3 regions of the Lysinibacillus sp. RS10 genome follow, and region 2 is predicted to be linked to each of the others. Evidence: riboswitches for the same ligand, from Rfam matches in the RefSeq annotation. Region 2 holds a riboswitch; each other region holds the start of a gene.
The links. A riboswitch is a leader RNA that binds a small molecule or an ion and turns the genes downstream of it on or off. The one in region 2 is predicted to bind S-adenosylmethionine.
Positions count from the first base shown of each region.

Region 1: another riboswitch for S-adenosylmethionine. It lies ahead of ACB089_RS04170 (Na+/H+ antiporter NhaC family protein); the one in region 2 lies ahead of metK (methionine adenosyltransferase).
Region 3: another riboswitch for S-adenosylmethionine. It lies ahead of ACB089_RS04425 (methionine ABC transporter ATP-binding protein); the one in region 2 lies ahead of metK (methionine adenosyltransferase).

Region 1 is NZ_CP167122.1:823,169-829,368, reverse strand. It holds gene ACB089_RS04185 (hypothetical protein) at 260-538, shown strand; gene ACB089_RS04180 (hypothetical protein) at 834-1,085, shown strand; gene ACB089_RS04175 (hypothetical protein) at 1,109-1,303, shown strand; SAM riboswitch class I at 1,968-2,075, shown strand; gene ACB089_RS04170 (Na+/H+ antiporter NhaC family protein) at 2,184-3,464, shown strand; gene ACB089_RS04165 (DUF3427 domain-containing protein) at 3,705-6,200, opposite strand, start outside.
Region 2 is NZ_CP167122.1:1,021,130-1,027,329, reverse strand. It holds gene ACB089_RS05380 (alanine/glycine:cation symporter family protein) at 58-1,566, opposite strand; gene ACB089_RS05375 (alpha/beta hydrolase) at 1,965-2,771, opposite strand; gene ACB089_RS05370 (gamma carbonic anhydrase family protein) at 2,908-3,426, shown strand; gene metK (methionine adenosyltransferase) at 3,600-4,796, opposite strand; SAM riboswitch class I at 5,163-5,280, opposite strand; gene pckA (phosphoenolpyruvate carboxykinase (ATP)) at 6,028-6,200, shown strand, end outside.
Region 3 is NZ_CP167122.1:869,370-875,569, forward strand. It holds gene ACB089_RS04395 (acyl-CoA dehydrogenase family protein) at 1-806, shown strand, start outside; gene ACB089_RS04400 (hypothetical protein) at 905-1,120, opposite strand; gene ACB089_RS04405 (arsenate reductase family protein) at 1,226-1,582, shown strand; gene gcvH (glycine cleavage system protein GcvH) at 1,665-2,045, shown strand; gene ACB089_RS04415 (hypothetical protein) at 2,226-2,567, shown strand; gene ACB089_RS04420 (thioredoxin family protein) at 2,582-2,893, shown strand; SAM riboswitch class I at 2,947-3,050, shown strand; gene ACB089_RS04425 (methionine ABC transporter ATP-binding protein) at 3,391-4,419, shown strand; gene ACB089_RS04430 (methionine ABC transporter permease) at 4,409-5,077, shown strand; gene ACB089_RS04435 (MetQ/NlpA family ABC transporter substrate-binding protein) at 5,145-5,981, shown strand.

The DNA of each region.
Region 1 (6,200 bases), 200 kb from region 2:
CCAATTGCTACACATCTCAATATCTGTTGCATTAATTGTACAAAACACCCTAAGTGTTGTGCTAGCAACAGCTACGTATTGTAATTACAATATTCACATTTTAGAAAGCTGAGATTAACCTTCCGACTTTTCTCAATTTTTGTTTAATTAATAACAAAAATTGATTTTTAAACTTTTACAGCCAATGGTATGGTACTAATAGTAGGGGAATTTTATATTATACCTTTCCAAATTCACGGAAGAAGAGTAGGAGGAAAAGATGAAAAAATCTTATAAAATGATCGTTGCTATTCTTTTGAGTATTTTCACTTTTACTTCAATTACATTTTTAGGAACTATTGCTATTGTGTTATCTAATGTTGAATTTTTTAATTTTCAATCTACGTTTTTTGGTCTAGATATTGTTTATGTTCATATTCAAGATAGTGTATTTAAAGCTAATGTAACATGGACAGGTGTACTAATATTTGGTCTTTTAGGAGGTGTTATTCAACTTCTTATTAATAAATTTAGTAAATCAGCTAACCACGCATATTGATTAAATAAATCAGCCAATCTTCATTCGTAATAAAACGCCAAAGTTTCATTAATACGACAAGCGCCATTACGAGAAGGATTACATGTCGACTATGACTATAAATAAGAAAAAGTTGAATGAAACTGGAGTTCTAATTTACCGAGTAAAATAGGTCCATTCGGTGCTGCTTTAATATTATATCCATATGAATAGGAGTGGTTAGAAGCACAAGATAATAATAGAAAAATTTAATTCTATAAAAAGGGTATCAATTCTTTGATATCCTTTTTTAACCTTTTAAAAGAAGGTGAAAACTTTGGGTTATGTGTTAATAAATACATTTATTTTATTACTTATTATTTTATTTGCTGAATCATTAATGTATTTAATTACAATAAAAAATACAAAATTAAAAAGCATTTTAACTTATATAGTAATGGCAGTAATAGCGTTTATCACCAGTCAATATATACCTAATGATTTTAAGGAATTTACAAAAACGTTTGCTAAAGCATTTTTAATTTTAGCAATAGTATCTTTATTTTACAAAAATACCAATATTAATTAAAATGGAAGGACTAAATATCGACTATGACTACTAACAAGAAAAAGTTGATTGAATCCGGAGTTGTAGGTCAATGGAGTAATGGATTTTATGTAGCATTAGCCTATGGAATGTTATTCGTTTCTTTAATGCTCGTAACAGACAAAGAGCTTACAATTAATGTTTTAGCTATACCCGCTTTAGTTTTATTTTTAGTTGTTAGCGTTACTGAATATTTGTGACGAGAGACGGAAAAAAAGATATGCCTCAATGGATTATAGTGGGAGCATTTGTTATTGCTGTTCTTACTGCAATAGGTATGACGGTTATTTCAAACTGAGGGAGTGAGAAGATGCTACATAATAAAATAAAATATATCGGATTTTTAGCTATGCTTATATTTGGAGGCATTTTTATTTTCAGATGGTTTCTTCGAGATGAATTATTATTAGATCAATTAATTGGTTTTGTGGTAGGTTCTATTCTTTTTATAGTGTCTTTTTTTGTTAAAAGAAACTAAATCAGTCTAGTCGTCTCTACGATTACTATTGAGCTTTTTAAATATATCTCTTTACAATAGATGATTACTTTTTTTTGCTTCACATTTTCTATACCTTCAATTTCTGCAAATGCACCTACATCTTTGTCATTCTCCTGTATTAACAATCTAATTGCCTATCGTCGTGATAGATGGTTCTATGATTACACCAATATTTTTAACATCTTAATTTAGCACTTCATGAATCGCTCCTCTCTTTTTTTACCATAGTCGCCTTAAAGCGAATTTTCTTTCTTAAAAAAATGTTTTTATGTTCTCTGAAATAGTATTTAATTAAAAACATGTTGCAAATATAGATGTTTTATTATAGTATTTCATTATTGTGCAAAAAAATAATATATTTTTTCTTCTTATCAAGAGAGATGGAGGGACTGGCCCTATGATATCTCGGCAGCGGAACTTTGTGATTAAGTTACTGTGCCAAATCCAGCAAGCAATGGCTTGATAGATAAGAGGAGTGTTTTATAAATATAAGACCTCTTCTTGTTATTTCAAGAAGAGGTCTTTTTTTAGAAAAAAAATGGACAAGGATGTATCCATTTTTAAATTTTGGAGGTAGAACAATGAAGAAAGAGAATCCATGGGCGCTGATCCCATTTGTTGTTTTTTTAGTTTTATTTATTGGTTCAGGGGTTATTACAGGTGATTTTTATGCCTTTCCTGTCATTGTAGCCATTGCCATTTCGGGCGCTGTGGCTCTGGCGATGAATCGAAAAGAATCGTTTTCGCGGAAGGTTGATATTTTCTGCAAAGGCGCAGGAAATTTAAATGTCATGCTGATGGTTGTTATTTTTCTTTTGGCTGGGGCCTTTTCAGAGGTAGCAAAAGGTATGGGGGCTGTGGACTCCACTGTTAACTTTGCTTTATCGGTCATTCCGCCAAACCTGCTTGTCGTAGGCTTGTTCATCATTGCCTGCTTTATCTCCCTGTCAATGGGTACATCGGTGGGAACGATTGTTGCACTGGCGCCGATTGGAGTTGGGATAAGCGAGCATATCGAACTTTCCATGGCTTTAGTAATGGCAGCGATTGTCGGCGGTTCGATGTTTGGCGATAATTTATCCATTATTTCAGATACAACCATTACTGCCGTTCGTTCACAAGGCGCACAAATGAAGGATAAATTTAAGGTGAATTTTTGGATTGTGTTACCGGCAGCTGTTGTAACGAGCATTATTTTAGGGGTTATCACAATGGGGGAAACCGCACAAGTAGAACATTTAAGCTATAGTTGGGTAAAAATTGTTCCCTATGTTTTAGTTATTATTTTAGCGTTAGCTGGCATGAATGTTTTCTTTGTTCTGGCATTTGGGATTGTTCTCGCCGGTGCTGTGGGCTTAGCGGATGGCAGCTATCACTTAATGAGCCTTATGCAAACGATTGGCGAAGGAATGTCAGGCATGTATGAAATGGCATTTCTTGCAATATTAATCGCTGGAATGGTGGAGGTTATTAAGTTTAACGGAGGAATCGACTTCCTGCTTCACCTTGCGACACGAAGAATTAAATCAAAAAAGGGTGCTGAATTTGGGATTGCCGGCCTTGTGGGTCTAACTAATTTATCTACAGCCAATAATACGATTGCTATTTTAATTGCTGGTCCACTTGCAAAAAATATTGCTGATCAGTATGAGATTGAGCCAAGAAAGTCCGCAAGTATATTAGATATTTTCTCCTGTACGGTCCAAGGTCTTCTCCCATACGGAGCCCAATTCCTGGCAGCCGCAAGCGTAGCCGGAATATCGCCAGTGAGCATGCTACAATACTCTTTCTATCCGATCTTGATAGGAATTTGCGGGATCATCGCTATCCTTATTGGATACCCGAAACAAAAGAAAGCCTGAGCTTCATCACTTTAGAGTGACAGGTGTGGCTTTAGAAAATATTGATTTTACATTGAAAATAATCCAATTGTTTTGAAAGAAAGATTAATCAAAACGATTGGATTTTTTTATTTAAGGCTATTCTTTTTTGATAAAAAATTTTAATAAGGTTGATTAAATGATATTCAAGAATTTTACCCCTTAATTTCCTCGTATTTAAGAGAAAAACCCGAAGCAATTAGTTCACTTCGAGTTTAACTTTCATTCATCTACTAAATAACGGTAGATATCATAATGTACAGGTTGCTCTAGTACCAAATTCATCGTAACGACTGATAGATTATTTCCTTTTCCATCAGGCATTTTTTCGTTTTTTGCACTACCATCTGCAATGTCTGCTTGGCCCAGGTAATAAAAATCTGTGCCTTCACCGTCATCTTTTTTCGTAAATAGATGAATTTTCATCCCTGACTCTTTATAAGTTAAGATGTTCTTTACTTCAACGGAATCCAGCGTTAAACGATTACGAGTGAACCATCTAAATAGTTCGGGTGCTAAAAATTCATCACCATAAGCTTGGCTTGTTTCGACTTCATCCTTTTTATGATACGTAACAAAGATTGGACAAGTGTTATGTTTTGAGCGGTAACCGTAAATAGTTGATGAATCATCATGCGGCCAGTTCAATAATCGGCAAGCATCTCTACGGGAATATTTCTCATATAACGTCATTGCTTTTGATTTATCATACTTTTGATTTTTAACATAAGCACATTTTACAATATCCTCAATATATCCTTTAAAATTTGAATCTCTCACACTCTCTTGAATTTCCTTATTAAATTGATAGTGTCCATCAACGATTTCAATAATAGGCTTAAATTTATACTTTTTCACATCATTTTGAACATGGAATTTTAGTGAGAACATGTTTTCAACGGATTGAATTGTTGCATCATCTGCATATGTTCCAAATTCTTTTAATCTTTGAACGAAAGACTCTCTGGAAATTGATTCATCATAAAGTAACGTTTCAATTAAAAGAATTTCGTGTACTCGTTTTCCATTCAAAAACTCTTTTGAAAACATTCCCAAAACAGAAAGTTCATATTCAGTGAGAGAAGGAATTGACTCCTTCATTTTCAATAAGAAATTATAGTAGTTATCGGAATAACCTACAATAACTTCAGGGTCGATTGAGTTTTGCTCAATAAAGTCAATGAGGAAAGGGATTCGACCCAAACGATTTTTCATTTCTGTATAAGCATCCCTTAATGTTTTTAATGTCGATAAATTTGTATTGTTAATAGCATCAAAAATCTTCTTTTTGGCAATTTCCTCAAAATTTATCGTTGACACGCCTTGTATATAGTCTGTATTTACCGTTTTTCGGCGGACGTTATCTTTGTTCATAGTTTGGTCCCCAGAGAGGGAAATAGGAATCAGATAGTTATTTTTATAGTTTCCGATAAAATCAATAATTGTTACATAATCTTTAGAATCGTGTTTACGTAGACCACGACCAAGCTGCTGTATAAATATAATGCTCGATTGTGTTTGGCGAAGCATTACTATTTGATTTAAGAATGGGATATCAATACCTTCGTTAAAAATATCAACCGTTAAAATGTGTTCGAGTTCTCCCTTATTCAATTTTTGAATTGCTTCTTCGCGCTCATTCTGTGAATTGTCACCAGTTAACCCAATCGTTTTTAAACCTTCACGGTTTAAAGCAGTAGAAAGTTCATGAACTTCCTCCTTGGACCTACAAAACATTAATCCACGAATACGATCACCAGAATAGCCATAATAATTAATCTTCTCAATAATGTGTTTTACACGTTCAGAAGATACTAATTTTTGTAGCTCTGTTGCATCATCAATAGTTAATCCATCTTTTTCATAGTCCAAAACACCAAAATAATGGAAAGGACAGAGCATCTCTTCTTCAAGAGCTGCTTGTAGACGGATTTCATAGGCGATGTTGTAATCAAACAACTCATAAATGTTGAATCTATCTGTTCGTTCAGGTGTTGCGGTCATACCAAGTAAAAAATTAGGAGTAAAATAATTGATAATTTTTAAATAGGATTCTGCACCTGCTTTATGTACTTCGTCTATCAACACATAATCAAATTGATCTTTTGCAAATTGTTGAAAGTAGCCATCTCTTGAAATTGTTTGTATCGTTGCAAATAAGTATTTAGCATGAACATCTTTTGAGGTACCGGAAAGAATGCCAAAATCATCTTCATGTCCACCAAGAATTTTCCGATAATCTTGCATCGCTTTCTTTAAGATTTGCTCACGGTGTACAATAAATAGCATTTTTTTAGGAGAAAAGCTTCGAACATCAAAAGCAGATAAATACGTTTTACCTGTACCTGTTGCAGAGATAATTAATCCTTTTCTAGCTCCTGTTGCACGAAGAGCATTTAATTGTTCCAGCGCAGCTGTCTGCATTTTATTTGGTTGAATGGCTAAGCTTTCAGCAAGCGCATTTGTTAAATATTCAGCATTTAGTTCTAGTGTTTTTGAAGTAGTATATTTAACAAAAGGTTGTAGCTCGTAATATTGTTTGTAATTAGCAATCCATTCTTCCTTTAAAGGAATCGCTTCATCCCAAGCATCTTCAAATTGGTTTTTAAAATGATTAATAATTTCTCCACTTTCTAATGAAGTTAAAAATACATTCCACTCATAGTTTGCTTTTAAAGCACTGTCAGTTAAATTGGAGCTTCCGACAATTAAAGAGTA
Region 2 (6,200 bases):
AATAAAAAGCTATCTAATAGAATATTACAATCTATTAGATAGCTTTCTCTTTATTGTCTATTTATTTTTACGTTTTTCATTATAGTCTATCCAGAAATCTGCACCTTTAATTCCTAGTTTACGAGGATCAAAAACAGGATCTTTTCCTTCTTTTTTCTGTTTCTCATAATCCTTTAATGCAACAATTGCAGGTTTCATAATAATTAAAATTGCTAAAACATTAATCCAAACCATTAGGCCCAGTCCAACATCCCCCATTGCCCAAGCAAGGTCAGATGTGCGTATAGTACCGTAGAACGAAGCAATTAAAATAGCAAATTTCGCAACCCAAATGGCGACTTTTTCTGTAGCTCCTGAGAATAGATAAGCTACATTTGTTTCGGCAATGTAGTAATATGCCATAATTGTCGTAAAAGCAAAGAAGAATAATGCAATCGCTACGAATGGACCACCAAAGCCTGGTAGTGAAGAGTCAACTGCATATTGTGTGTATGCTGCACCTTCTTTTATACTTTTCGCAAATGTTATTTGTTCATCCCCAGTTAATCCGTCTTTATTGAATTCACCAGTATAAATAAATGAATCCGTACCTTCTGCAGCTTTTTCATCCTGTACATTATACATTCCAGTAAATAAAATCATAAATGCTGTAGCTGAACAGATTAATAATGTATCAATATATACAGAAGCCGCTTGCACGATTCCTTGTTTAGCAGGATGTGATACTTCTGCTGCCGCAGCTGGATGCGCTCCTGTCCCTTGACCGGCCTCATTAGAATAAATTCCGCGTTTAACACCCCATGCAATAGCGGATCCGATTATACCACCAAAGATTTCTTGTGCACCAAATGCGCTAGAAAAAATTAATGCAATTACAGATGGTACTTCTTCAATATTCATTGCAATAATGATAAGGGCCATAAGAATATAAGCTAACGCCATGAAAGGTACTATAATCTGTGCAGCATTGGCAATCCATTTAACCCCACCGATAATAATGGCACCTAGTAATATGGCAATAATAAGTCCTGTAATCCAAGTTTCAATATCGAAAGCGTTTTCAACAGCTGTCGCAATTGCATTCGATTGAACACCCGGCATCAAGATTAACATTGCAGCTAATGCGGCAATAGCAAAAATAACTGCAAACCACTTTTGCCCCATTCCCTTTTCTATGTAATATGCGGGTCCGCCACGATATTCTGTATCTTTCTCTTCTTTATAAATTTGAGCCAACGTCGACTCAACGTAAGCAGTTGCCGCACCGATAAAGGCAATTGCCCACATCCAAAAAACAGCACCAGGTCCCCCCATCCCGATTGCTGTAGCAGTACCGGCAATATTACCTGTACCTACTCGACCAGATAATGCGATAGACATCGCCTGAAAGGATGAAATCCCCTTTTCCGATTTTTCACCTTTAAACATTAAAACAAACATATCTTTGATGTGTCTTACTTGTAGGAATCGTGTAATGATTGAAAAAAAGAGTCCAATCAATAAGATACCATAAATAAACCATGGTCCCCATAAAATGTCATTCAATGTTCCAACAATTGCTTCCATCTTACCCCTCCAATTTTGAAATTTTACTTTAAGTCATTATAGTATTACACTTTTCAGAAAATTACAACATTACCTTTGGAGATTGTTTACCAAAAGTTGGAGGTGTATTTTTTAAAAATATATGTCGTGTATGTAAGTCAATTGGAGTCGGAGCTGGACGACGCCTCGAGGAATTAGCGTCTTAGGTGAGACTCTGAGCGAGCCAGTAGAAGACGAAGGCTAATAAACGCCTTCGTGACCAACATTTGTGCTATTGCCGCTTCGCTTTCGCACATAAAACATTTGTTGCTCTAAGCGGCTCATCGGACGCTTACAGGCAAGCGCATCAGTCGGAACCCATATTTATGGTGATGAGCCATGTTAGTAACAATACGTTAGCAAGTTTTAGAGAGGCTACACTACTCTATAATGTAACCAATTCTTCGAAGAGCATTATTAATAAAATCACGTATATAAACAAAAATTTCTTCACGCTCTACTTCATGAAATAGATTATGATAACAGTTTTCCCATTCTTTGAATTGAAACTCTGTAAATTCCTGCTGATATAGCCAATTACGGGTTTGTTTAGTTTCAGTAATACTATCTTTTTCAGCTGTCATAACTAACATAGGCCTATTAGGGAATTCAGCTTTAGGCAATAACACTAAATTACGCATCATTTGCTGTAGCTCTCTATACCATTTCACAGAAACGACTGACATAAAAGAAACCTCATCCTTCATCTCATCTCTTCCTTCTACACTGCGCGTTAACGTGTTTAATGTAATTTCATGAGTCATTTTCACATTTGCTGTCAGGGCACTTAGACTAGTTAGAGCATTCGATAGTTTACCTGGCAATAGCTTTAAATTTAGCCAAGGTGAAGTTAAAATAATACCTGCGCATTCATATTTTCGCTTATGCATGGTATGTAGTAATAATGTTGCACCAAGCCCATGTCCTATTAAAAAGACAGGTAAATTATACGAAAAAGCATTCTCGATTAAATGCCTTGTATATTTGTTGTATTCTTTAAAATCTTCATCATGAACACGTGAAAACCCTACATCTACACCATGATTAGGTAAATCCCCCATGACTACGTGGAAGCCTTCCAATCTAAGTTTTTCTATAAGCCATGCATACCAGCGGTGGTTTTCATATGCACCATGAATAATAGCAACCACAGCCTTTGCTTGTCCATCAGCTTCCCATTTCCACATTTCACATAGTCCTCCTAAAAAAATAATTACACAATGATTATATCGAAATATTTCGCTCATTTTAATTTTATATTTCCATCAAGTTGCGTATTTGATACGATAATAATACATCATAGAAAGAAAAGAGGCGATTCTCATGATCTATCCATTTAAAGGGAAAACACCAAAGATCGATCCATCTGTTTTTATTGCCGATTATGCAACCGTTACTGGTGACGTTACAATAGATGCTGAAACGACAATTTGGTTTAACACAGTAATTCGAGGTGATGTATCACCAACAATTATCGGAAAACGAGTTAGTATTCAAGACCTTTGTTGTTTACATCAAAGCCCTAAATATCCACTCATTATTGAAGATGAAGTAACAGTCGGACATCAAGTAACTTTACATAGCTGTACGATTCGTAAAAATGCCTTAATAGGTATGGGCTCAATAGTATTAGACGGAGCAGAGATTGGAGAGGGTGCATTCATCGGGGCGGGTAGTCTTGTACCTCCAGGCAAAGTCATTCCTCCGAATAGCTTAGCATTAGGTCGTCCAGCAAAGGTTGTACGAGAATTAAATGCTGAAGATAAAGAAGATATGGAACGCATCGTACGTGAATATGCAGAAAAAGGTCAATACTATAAATCTCTTCAAACAAAAATATAAATAGCTATTTCAATTACATCGAAGCAGTTCCTCGTATTTTTGGACAACCAAGCCATACTTAGTTGTAATTAGAAGCTATTTTTTTGGATAAAACTATTTCAGCGGATGTTTGGACACCCGCTGAAATGAGTTAAAATAATTTTACAGCTTCTGCATTGTTTTAGCTAAACTATTTATAATCCTGCTTTTTCCATTAATGCGTCAGCTTTATCTGTTTGTTCCCAAGGTACATTTAAGTCCGTACGACCGAAATGACCATATGCTGCAGTTTGCTTATAAATAGGACGACGAAGATTAAGCATTTTTATAATCCCTGCTGGGCGTAAATCGAATAGCTCGCGTACCCATTCTACGATATCACTTTCCTTAACTTTGCCTGTCCCAAATGTATCTACAGCAATAGATACTGGTTGAGCAACACCGATTGCATAAGCAAGTTGTACTTCAGCACGTTCTGCTAAGCCTGCCGCTACGATATTTTTTGCCACATAGCGTGCTGCATATGCCGCTGAACGGTCCACCTTAGTTGCGTCCTTACCAGAGAAAGCACCTCCACCATGACGCGCATAGCCACCGTATGTATCAACGATGATTTTACGTCCTGTTAGACCAGCATCCCCTTTTGGACCACCTATTACGAAACGGCCAGTTGGGTTGATGAAATATTTAGTATTAGCATCTAGTAATTCATTTGGCACAACCGGAGCAATAACGAATTCTTTTATATCTGCTTGAATTTGTTCAAGCGTCGCTTCTTCGTCGTGCTGTGTTGAAATTACAATCGTATCTACGCGCACTGGTACATTATTTTCATCATATTCAACCGTTACTTGCGTTTTTCCATCTGGACGTAAATATGCAAGTTCGCCGGATTTACGTGCTTCCGTTAAACGACGAGCTAATTTATGCGCTAAACTAATTGGTAATGGCATAAGCTCTGGTGTTTCGTTACATGCATAACCGAACATTAAGCCTTGGTCACCTGCGCCAATTGCTTCAATGTCAGCGTCTGACATAGAGCCTTCACGCGCCTCTAAAGCTTGGTCAACACCTTGCGCAATATCAGGTGATTGCTCGCCAATCGCAACAAGTACTGCTAGGTTTTCAGCATCAAAGCCATATTTCCCACGTGTATAACCGATTTCTGCTACAGTATCACGGACGATACCTTTAATATCGACATATGTAGAAGTAGTAATTTCTCCTGCTACTAATACTAAGCCTGTTGTTACAGTTGTTTCACACGCTACACGTGCATTTGGATCTTCTGCTAAAATAGCATCTAAAATGGCATCCGAAATTTGGTCACAAATTTTGTCTGGATGTCCTTCTGTTACACTCTCTGATGTAAACAATCGACGGTTTGTCATTTAGTTTTCCTCCTATTACTCTTACAAATAAAATTTGTGAATGAATACGGTACTCATTACCCATGTCAAGTCCGTTCCTAAGGATTGAACTCTCAAGCCGTTGTTGCTGTCGTTTCACTTTCGCACAAAAAACAACCTGTTGCTGTCGTTTCACTTTCGCACAAAAACAACCTGTTGCTGTCGTTTCACTTTCGTACAAAAAAAACAGTTGCCGCTTTTAACACGAGGATTTTCGAAAGATCCGTCATTATAATAAGGAAAGGATTACACATACTTACCTTTACATTCGTTTTTTACAATAAAAAAAATCCTTTTCTCACGCTTACTTAACATGAGGAAAGGAAATAATGACTTCGTAACCTTTCACTCTTATCGTTCAAGGGCTTACCCTTGCATCAGGTTGGCACCAACGCATGTCGTGAAATAGTTCATGCAGGTTGCCGGGTTTCACAGGGCCTGACCCTCCACCAGCTCGGGATAAGAGTATCCGTTCAATATCTCATAATACGTAAAAGGTCGAACGTTGTCAAATATTTTTGCTTTATCCCTTACCAATTATGCCTCGCCATAATTGTGTCCGCTACGCTTTCAGTACAAAAATTATCTGCTGAAAGAAGTTAAAAACTATGGAATACACAAGGAATCAAAACACTTAACATTTGGATTATGCTATAATTTGAAGCACAGAGGCTTATTACCATAACGACATGGTAATAGTTTCAACAAACGTATCCTAACTTTTGGTGATAAGCCCAAAATAATCCCTACTCTCCACCTCACATCATGTGTTAACATATGTGTGACCCTTTAATCTTCATTCGACAAATGTTTTTTGTGGCGAAAGTAGATCGTCAGCTACGGAAGAATGCCATCTCATTATGTGGTGGATGAAAATAGTTATGCCCCCTTTTCAGTCGGTGACAAACTCCAACTGATAAAAACCAGCTAAAAATTTGACATCCTGTGCGAACCTCATGTTGGTCAAAAGCTTCCCAAACGCGATTCAACTTGTCGAAAGTGGTTGTGTAATCACTTGATTATAAATAGGGTAAAAAGCATTCTTAAAGCGAATAAATTAACTTTTTGTCGTTTTCTTGAAAAGTAATAAAATCTAAAAAATAATTTCTGAATTAGTATAGATTATTTAAGCAATTGTGTTATACTATTTTTGAAATTAAGAAAATCTCCCCAGACTCAAGGGAATACTATAAAAAAGGATGGTATTTAATCGATGAATTCAGTAGAAATTGCAAACGAACTGAAGGAATTATTAAACGGCGGTAACATTAATGTTCAACTTTCAGTACCACAATTAGCTGAAAAGGCAACATCTCGCGGTGAAGCTATGTTAACAGTAGATGGCGCTGTTCGTGCAGAAACTGGCAAATACACTGGTCGTTCACC
Region 3 (6,200 bases), 150 kb from region 2:
GTTTATTTGAGGATCGTTTAAGCCAGCTAAGCCCAGATGAGCAAAAGCAAGGGAAAGTTATTGCTAGTGCAATTGCTGAGTATGCTATTGAATGTTCTATTGCGAAAGTATTTGGTTCTGAGACTTTAGATTACATTGCAGATGAAGCGGTTCAATTACACGGTGGTTACGGCTTTATGGCTGAATACGAAGTAGAGCGTATTTATCGCGATTCACGTATTAACCGTATTTTTGAAGGTACTAATGAAATTAACCGCATGATTGTACCAGGTACATTTATGAAAAAGGCATTAAAAGGTGAATTGCCATTGCTACAAGTTGCTCAAAACTTACAACAGGAGCTTCTTATGCTAATGCCTGAGGATGTTGGCACAGAGCCGCTAGCACAAGAAAAATATCTTGTAAAAAATGCGAAGAAAATTGCTGTATTAGCAGCAGGTTTAGCAGCACAACGCTACGGCGCAAAGCTTGATCAAGAGCAAGAAGTATTGGTGAATATTGCAAATATCACAAACCAACTGTTCGCTATGGAATCAGCTGTATTACGTACAGAAAAAGCGATTGCTCGTGACGGAGTTGAAAAAGCACATCAAAAATTACTTTACACTCAAATCTTCTGCCAAGAAGCATTTGCAGAAATTGAAAAAGAAGCAAAGGATACGATTCTTGCTTCAGCAGACGGCGACGCTGCACGCATGACATTGTCTGCACTACGTAAGTTAACGCGCAACAATCCGTACAACTTAATCGCGAAGAAACGCGAAGCTTCTGTTAAATTAATTGAAGCTGAAAAATATGTAGTTTAATAACAGACTTAACCTGGCTATCCGACATGTGATAGCCAGGTTTTTTGTTGAAAATAAAAGTATAGCTCTTGCAAAATGAGGGGGGATTTCCGTTCCAGCTAGGCGCGCGATTCTATTTTATCAGCGATTTTCATGTTGTTATCAGCGATTCTTGGTATTTTATCAGCGATTTTCATGTTATTATCAGCGGTTCTAGATATTTTATCAGCGATCGACATTTTGGAGCAACGAGACATTTCCTTCGCCCAAATTGTTGCTGCCGCTGCGCTTTCGCACAGCCAGCCGGAACGGAAATCACCCCCACGCTTTGTCATAATGAGTTTCATTTTGGTTCGTAACGGTTATGATGGTATACTACAGAAAATGAGGGAGACGCTGAAAATGTAGTGTCCTAAAAATGATAGTAGAGGAGCCTTTAAATGACGATTCAATTTATTCATTATCCAAAATGTACTACTTGTAAAAAAGCTCAAAAATGGTTAAAGGACAATGAGATTTCATTCGAAGAGGTACATATTGTCGAGCAACCGCCTACAAAGGACGAATTAACGAATTTATGGCAAGAAAGTGGACTGCCATTAAAGAAATTTTTCAATACTTCTGGTATGAAATATCGTGAGCTTGGCTTAAAGGATAAGCTTGTTGACATGACTGAAGAGGAGCAGCTTGAACTGCTTGCTTCAGATGGTATGCTGATTAAACGTCCAATCGTAACAGATGGGAAAAAAGTAACTTTAGGGTTTAAAGAATCAGATTTTGAGCAAGCTTGGAAATAACCCTATTTATCCTTGTTTTTATAGGAGAAGTATGGCAAACTGAAAGTGAATATACTACATATTTTATGGAGGGGTTTATTGCATGAGCACACCAAAAGACTTACGTTACTCTGAAGAGCATGAATGGGTAAAATTAGAAGATGGTAAAGTACGTATCGGTATTTCTCACTTCGCACAATCTGAACTTGGAGATATCGTTTTCGTTGAGCTTCCACAAGTTGGCGACGAAATTAAAACAGATGATCCATTCGGTAGTGTAGAATCTGTAAAAACAGTTTCTGAATTATACGCACCAATCTCAGGTACAGTAGTTGAAGTAAATGCAGATTTAGAAGATAGCCCAGAATTCGTGAATGAATCACCATATGAAAAAGCATGGATGATCGTTGTAGAGCTTGCTGATGCATCAGAAGTTGAAAAGCTTATGACAGCTGAGCAATACGAAGAAATGATTGCTGAATAAGACAAGCCCTAAAAAACGTCGGAAATCACCGGCGTTTTTTATTATCTTTAATCATTTCCCACTATAGTTGGGGAGACGAAAGCCGTTGTAGGCCCTTATCAATGGGTGTCTTATATGATCACCGACAGAGCGTAATGGATATAATGAGCTATAAGGTATATGTCTAATGGGGGTGGCGTGATGTTCGAGGGAAAATGCTTAATTGTCGAAGGTCGTTCGGATAAACTTCAAATTAAACCTATTTTAAGTGAAGATGTTATAATACTTTGTACGAATGGTACCATTGGTGTACATCAATTAGAAGAGTTACTCGATCCATATGAGGGCTGTGAGCTTTATACATTTTTTGATGCAGATACATCGGGTGATAAGCTACGGGCATTAATGGACAGACATTATCCAGAGGCTGAGCATTTACGTACGATGCCGACATATAAGGAAGTTGAGACAACTCCGAGAAAGGTGTTAGCGATGATATTGCTGCGTGCACACTTCTCAATCCATAATGAATATATTTTGTAAGGTTGCGTGAAAAGATGGAAGAATGGTCAAAAGAGCAGTGGGATACGGCTGTACAGTCCGGTGAAAAGGCTGCCTTTTATTTATATACGCCTATGTGTGGAACGTGTGCAGTTGCATCGAAAATGATGACGATTGTCGAGCAATTGCTGCCACAGCTACAGGTTGGTAAAGCGAATATTAATTTTATAGAGCACATAGCTTTTGATAATAAAATCGAAAGTGTACCATGTTTACTCGTGTGTGATGGCGGAAAAGTAACAGAAAAGGTATATGCCTTTCAATCCGTACCATTTTTATACGAATTGCTAAAAAAATCAATTGACTGAACTTTGATAGCGTGATAAAGTACGAATATACTAAAAAAAATAAATATATCGAACTCTTATAAAGAGTGGCGGAGGGAAGTGCCCTATGAAGCCCGGCAACCATCACAAAGTGAAAAGGTGCCAAATCACTCAAAGATTTATCTTTGAAAGATGAGAGAACGGTTTAGCGTATAATTACGTGACCCCTTCTACTTGTCTATAAGTGAAGGGGTCTTTTTAACTACTTTCAACACACGACTGAGTGACCAACATCACGTTGGCTCAATGCCTTCGGCGGATGTCATGGAATCGGAAATGAGTTCAATATAGGATGTTAGCCTAAAATCATCGCATCCATGCGATAACGGCTAACTGACCTGCATCGGTAAAAACGCCACGTCCTGTGGCATTATCGAAATGACCGACATCGTGTCGTCCCTCGTGCAGGCCTAAGCACAAACCGATTCCGAACGCTATTATGTCGGGGCATAATTGATATGAGAAAAGGAGAATTCGCTATGATTCAACTTCAGAATATTACAAAAAAATACAAAACCGCGAATGGCGAATTAACTGCAGTCAAAGACGTCAATCTTTCAATCAATAAAGGTGAAATTTTTGGCATTATCGGCTATAGTGGCGCTGGTAAAAGTACGATGATTCGCTTATTAAACGGTTTAGAAAAGCCTACAACTGGTACGGTGACGGTTAACAATCAAGAATTTTCATCTATAAAGGGGCAAAAGCTCAGAGATGCTAGACAAAAGGTAAGTATGATTTTCCAGCATTTTAATTTACTTTGGTCAAGAACTGTTGAGGAAAATATCGCTTTCCCACTAGAAATCGCAGGTGTTCCAAAGGCACAACGTGAAGCACGAGTGAACGAATTGATCACACTTGTTGGCTTGGGGGGACGTGCTAAGGCGTATCCATCACAGCTATCAGGGGGACAAAAGCAACGTGTAGGTATTGCGCGCGCGCTTGCTAATAACCCAGAGGTATTATTATGCGATGAGGCAACGTCTGCACTCGATCCGGAGACAACAGATGCTATCCTTGATCTACTTGTCGATATTAATGAACGCTTAGGTCTAACGATCGTATTAATTACACATGAAATGCACGTTATTCGCAAAATTTGTCATCGTGTAGCGGTTATGGAAGCCGGAGAAATTGTAGAGCGTGGTGAGGTATTACAAGTATTCCAAGCACCGCAAGCTACCATTACGAAAAAATTTGTTTCTCAAATTACAGATACGAAAGAAACACAGGAAACTGTGGCTCAAATTAAAGCAAATTACCCTACTGGACAACTTGTAAAGCTGATCTTTGTAGGAGAAAAAACAGAGCAGCCTGTCATTTCACATCTTGTGAAACAGTTTGATGTGGAAGTAAGCATTGTACATGGTAATATTTCGCAAACGAAAAATGGTGCGTACGGTACACTTATAGTGCAAATAAACGGCTCAAAGGATAATGTTGCGGATGCACTTAACTACTTAAATACAGTCGAAGTACAAACGGAGGTGATTGCAAATGCTAACTAGTCTCTTTCCGAATGTCGACTGGGAAAAAATGTGGGAAGCTACGTATCAAACATTGTACATGACAACGATCTCTACAGTTATCACATTTATACTTGGCTTAGCAATTGGGATCGTACTATTTTTAACAAGTCCAACCCAACTATGGGCAAATAAAATTGTGAATTTTTTGACAAATTCGATTGTTAACATTTTTCGTTCTATTCCGTTTATTGTGCTAATCATTTTATTAATTCCATTTACGAAATTTTTACTTGACACAATTCGCGGAGCGAACGCAGCTTTACCAGCATTAATTATTGGTGCTGCACCATTCTATGCACGAATGGTATTAATTGCATTACGTGAAATTGATAAGGGTGTTATTGAAGCAGCTCGTTCAATGGGGGCTAAAACGTCAACGATTATTTGGAAAGTATTAATTCCAGAATCGTTACCAGCACTTATTTCAGGTATTACAGTTACTGCCGTAGCACTTGTTGGTTATACTGCGATGGCAGGTATTATCGGTGCAGGCGGTTTGGGGAATTCAGCTTTCTTAGACGGTTTCCAACGTAATCATGGAGATGTGACATTAATGGCGACTATTTTAATCTTAGTAGTTGTATTTATCATTCAATGGATTGGCGATATGATTACAGCGAAAACCGATAAACGCTAAGAATTACAGGGTTATTTTGGTTTTATACCACTAACATATTTAAACAAGATTAAAGGAGTGTAATAAAATGAAGAAATTATTAGCAGGATTATTCTTATCAGTACTGGTACTAGCTTTAGCTGCTTGTGGTGCTGGTAAAAAAGAAGATACAAACGGAACAGACGGTAAAGAAAATGTAACATTAAAAGTAGGTGCTTCAAATGTACCTCACGCAGTTATTCTAGAACAAGCAAAACCAATTTTAGCTAAACAAGGTATCGATCTTGAAATTGCAACATATCAAGATTATGTATTACCAAACCAAGATTTAGAATCTGAAGAAATTGATGCAAACTACTTCCAACATATTCCTTATTTAGAGAAGGAAATTAAAGATAAAGGTTATGATTTTGTAAACGCTGGTGGTATTCATATCGAGCCAATCGGTATCTACTCTAAAGAGTATAAATCTCTTGATGATCTACCAGAGGGTGCAACAATTTTACTTTCTAACTCTGTTGCAGACCACGGGCGCATGCTTTCATTATTAGAAGCTAAGGGCTTAATTAAACTAAAGGATGGGGTAGATAAAACATCTGCTGAGCTTAAAGATATCGAAGGAAATCCTAAAAACTTCAAATTCGATGCAAATACAGCTCCTGAAATGCTTGTACAAATGTATGAAAATAATGAAGGTGATGCAGTTCTTATCAATTCTAACTACGCAATCGACAACGGTCTAAATCCAATGGAAGATTCTATTTCTCTTGAAGATAAAGAGTCTCCATATGTCAACATTATTACAGTACGCGCTGGTGATGAAACAAAACCAGAAATTAAAAAATTAGTAGAAGTATTAACGTCTAAAGAAATCCAAGACTTCATCGTTGAAAAGTGGGAAGGCTCGGTAGTTCCAGTTAAATAATTAATCCTCATTCAGTGGATGTAATAGTACAAACTTAGGTTTGTACTATTTTTTTGGTGTGCCGGGCATGTCCGTCAACTAGGTGATGAAAGTTCACTGTGGGCGTTGGGATATGCGAACCACTAGCCAAGTGCAAGGGTGTCCGTGGTGACACGGAATCTGAAGGAAGCAGGCGGTAAAACCTTGGTCCGAGGTACACGAATCACATTCGAGGTTGTC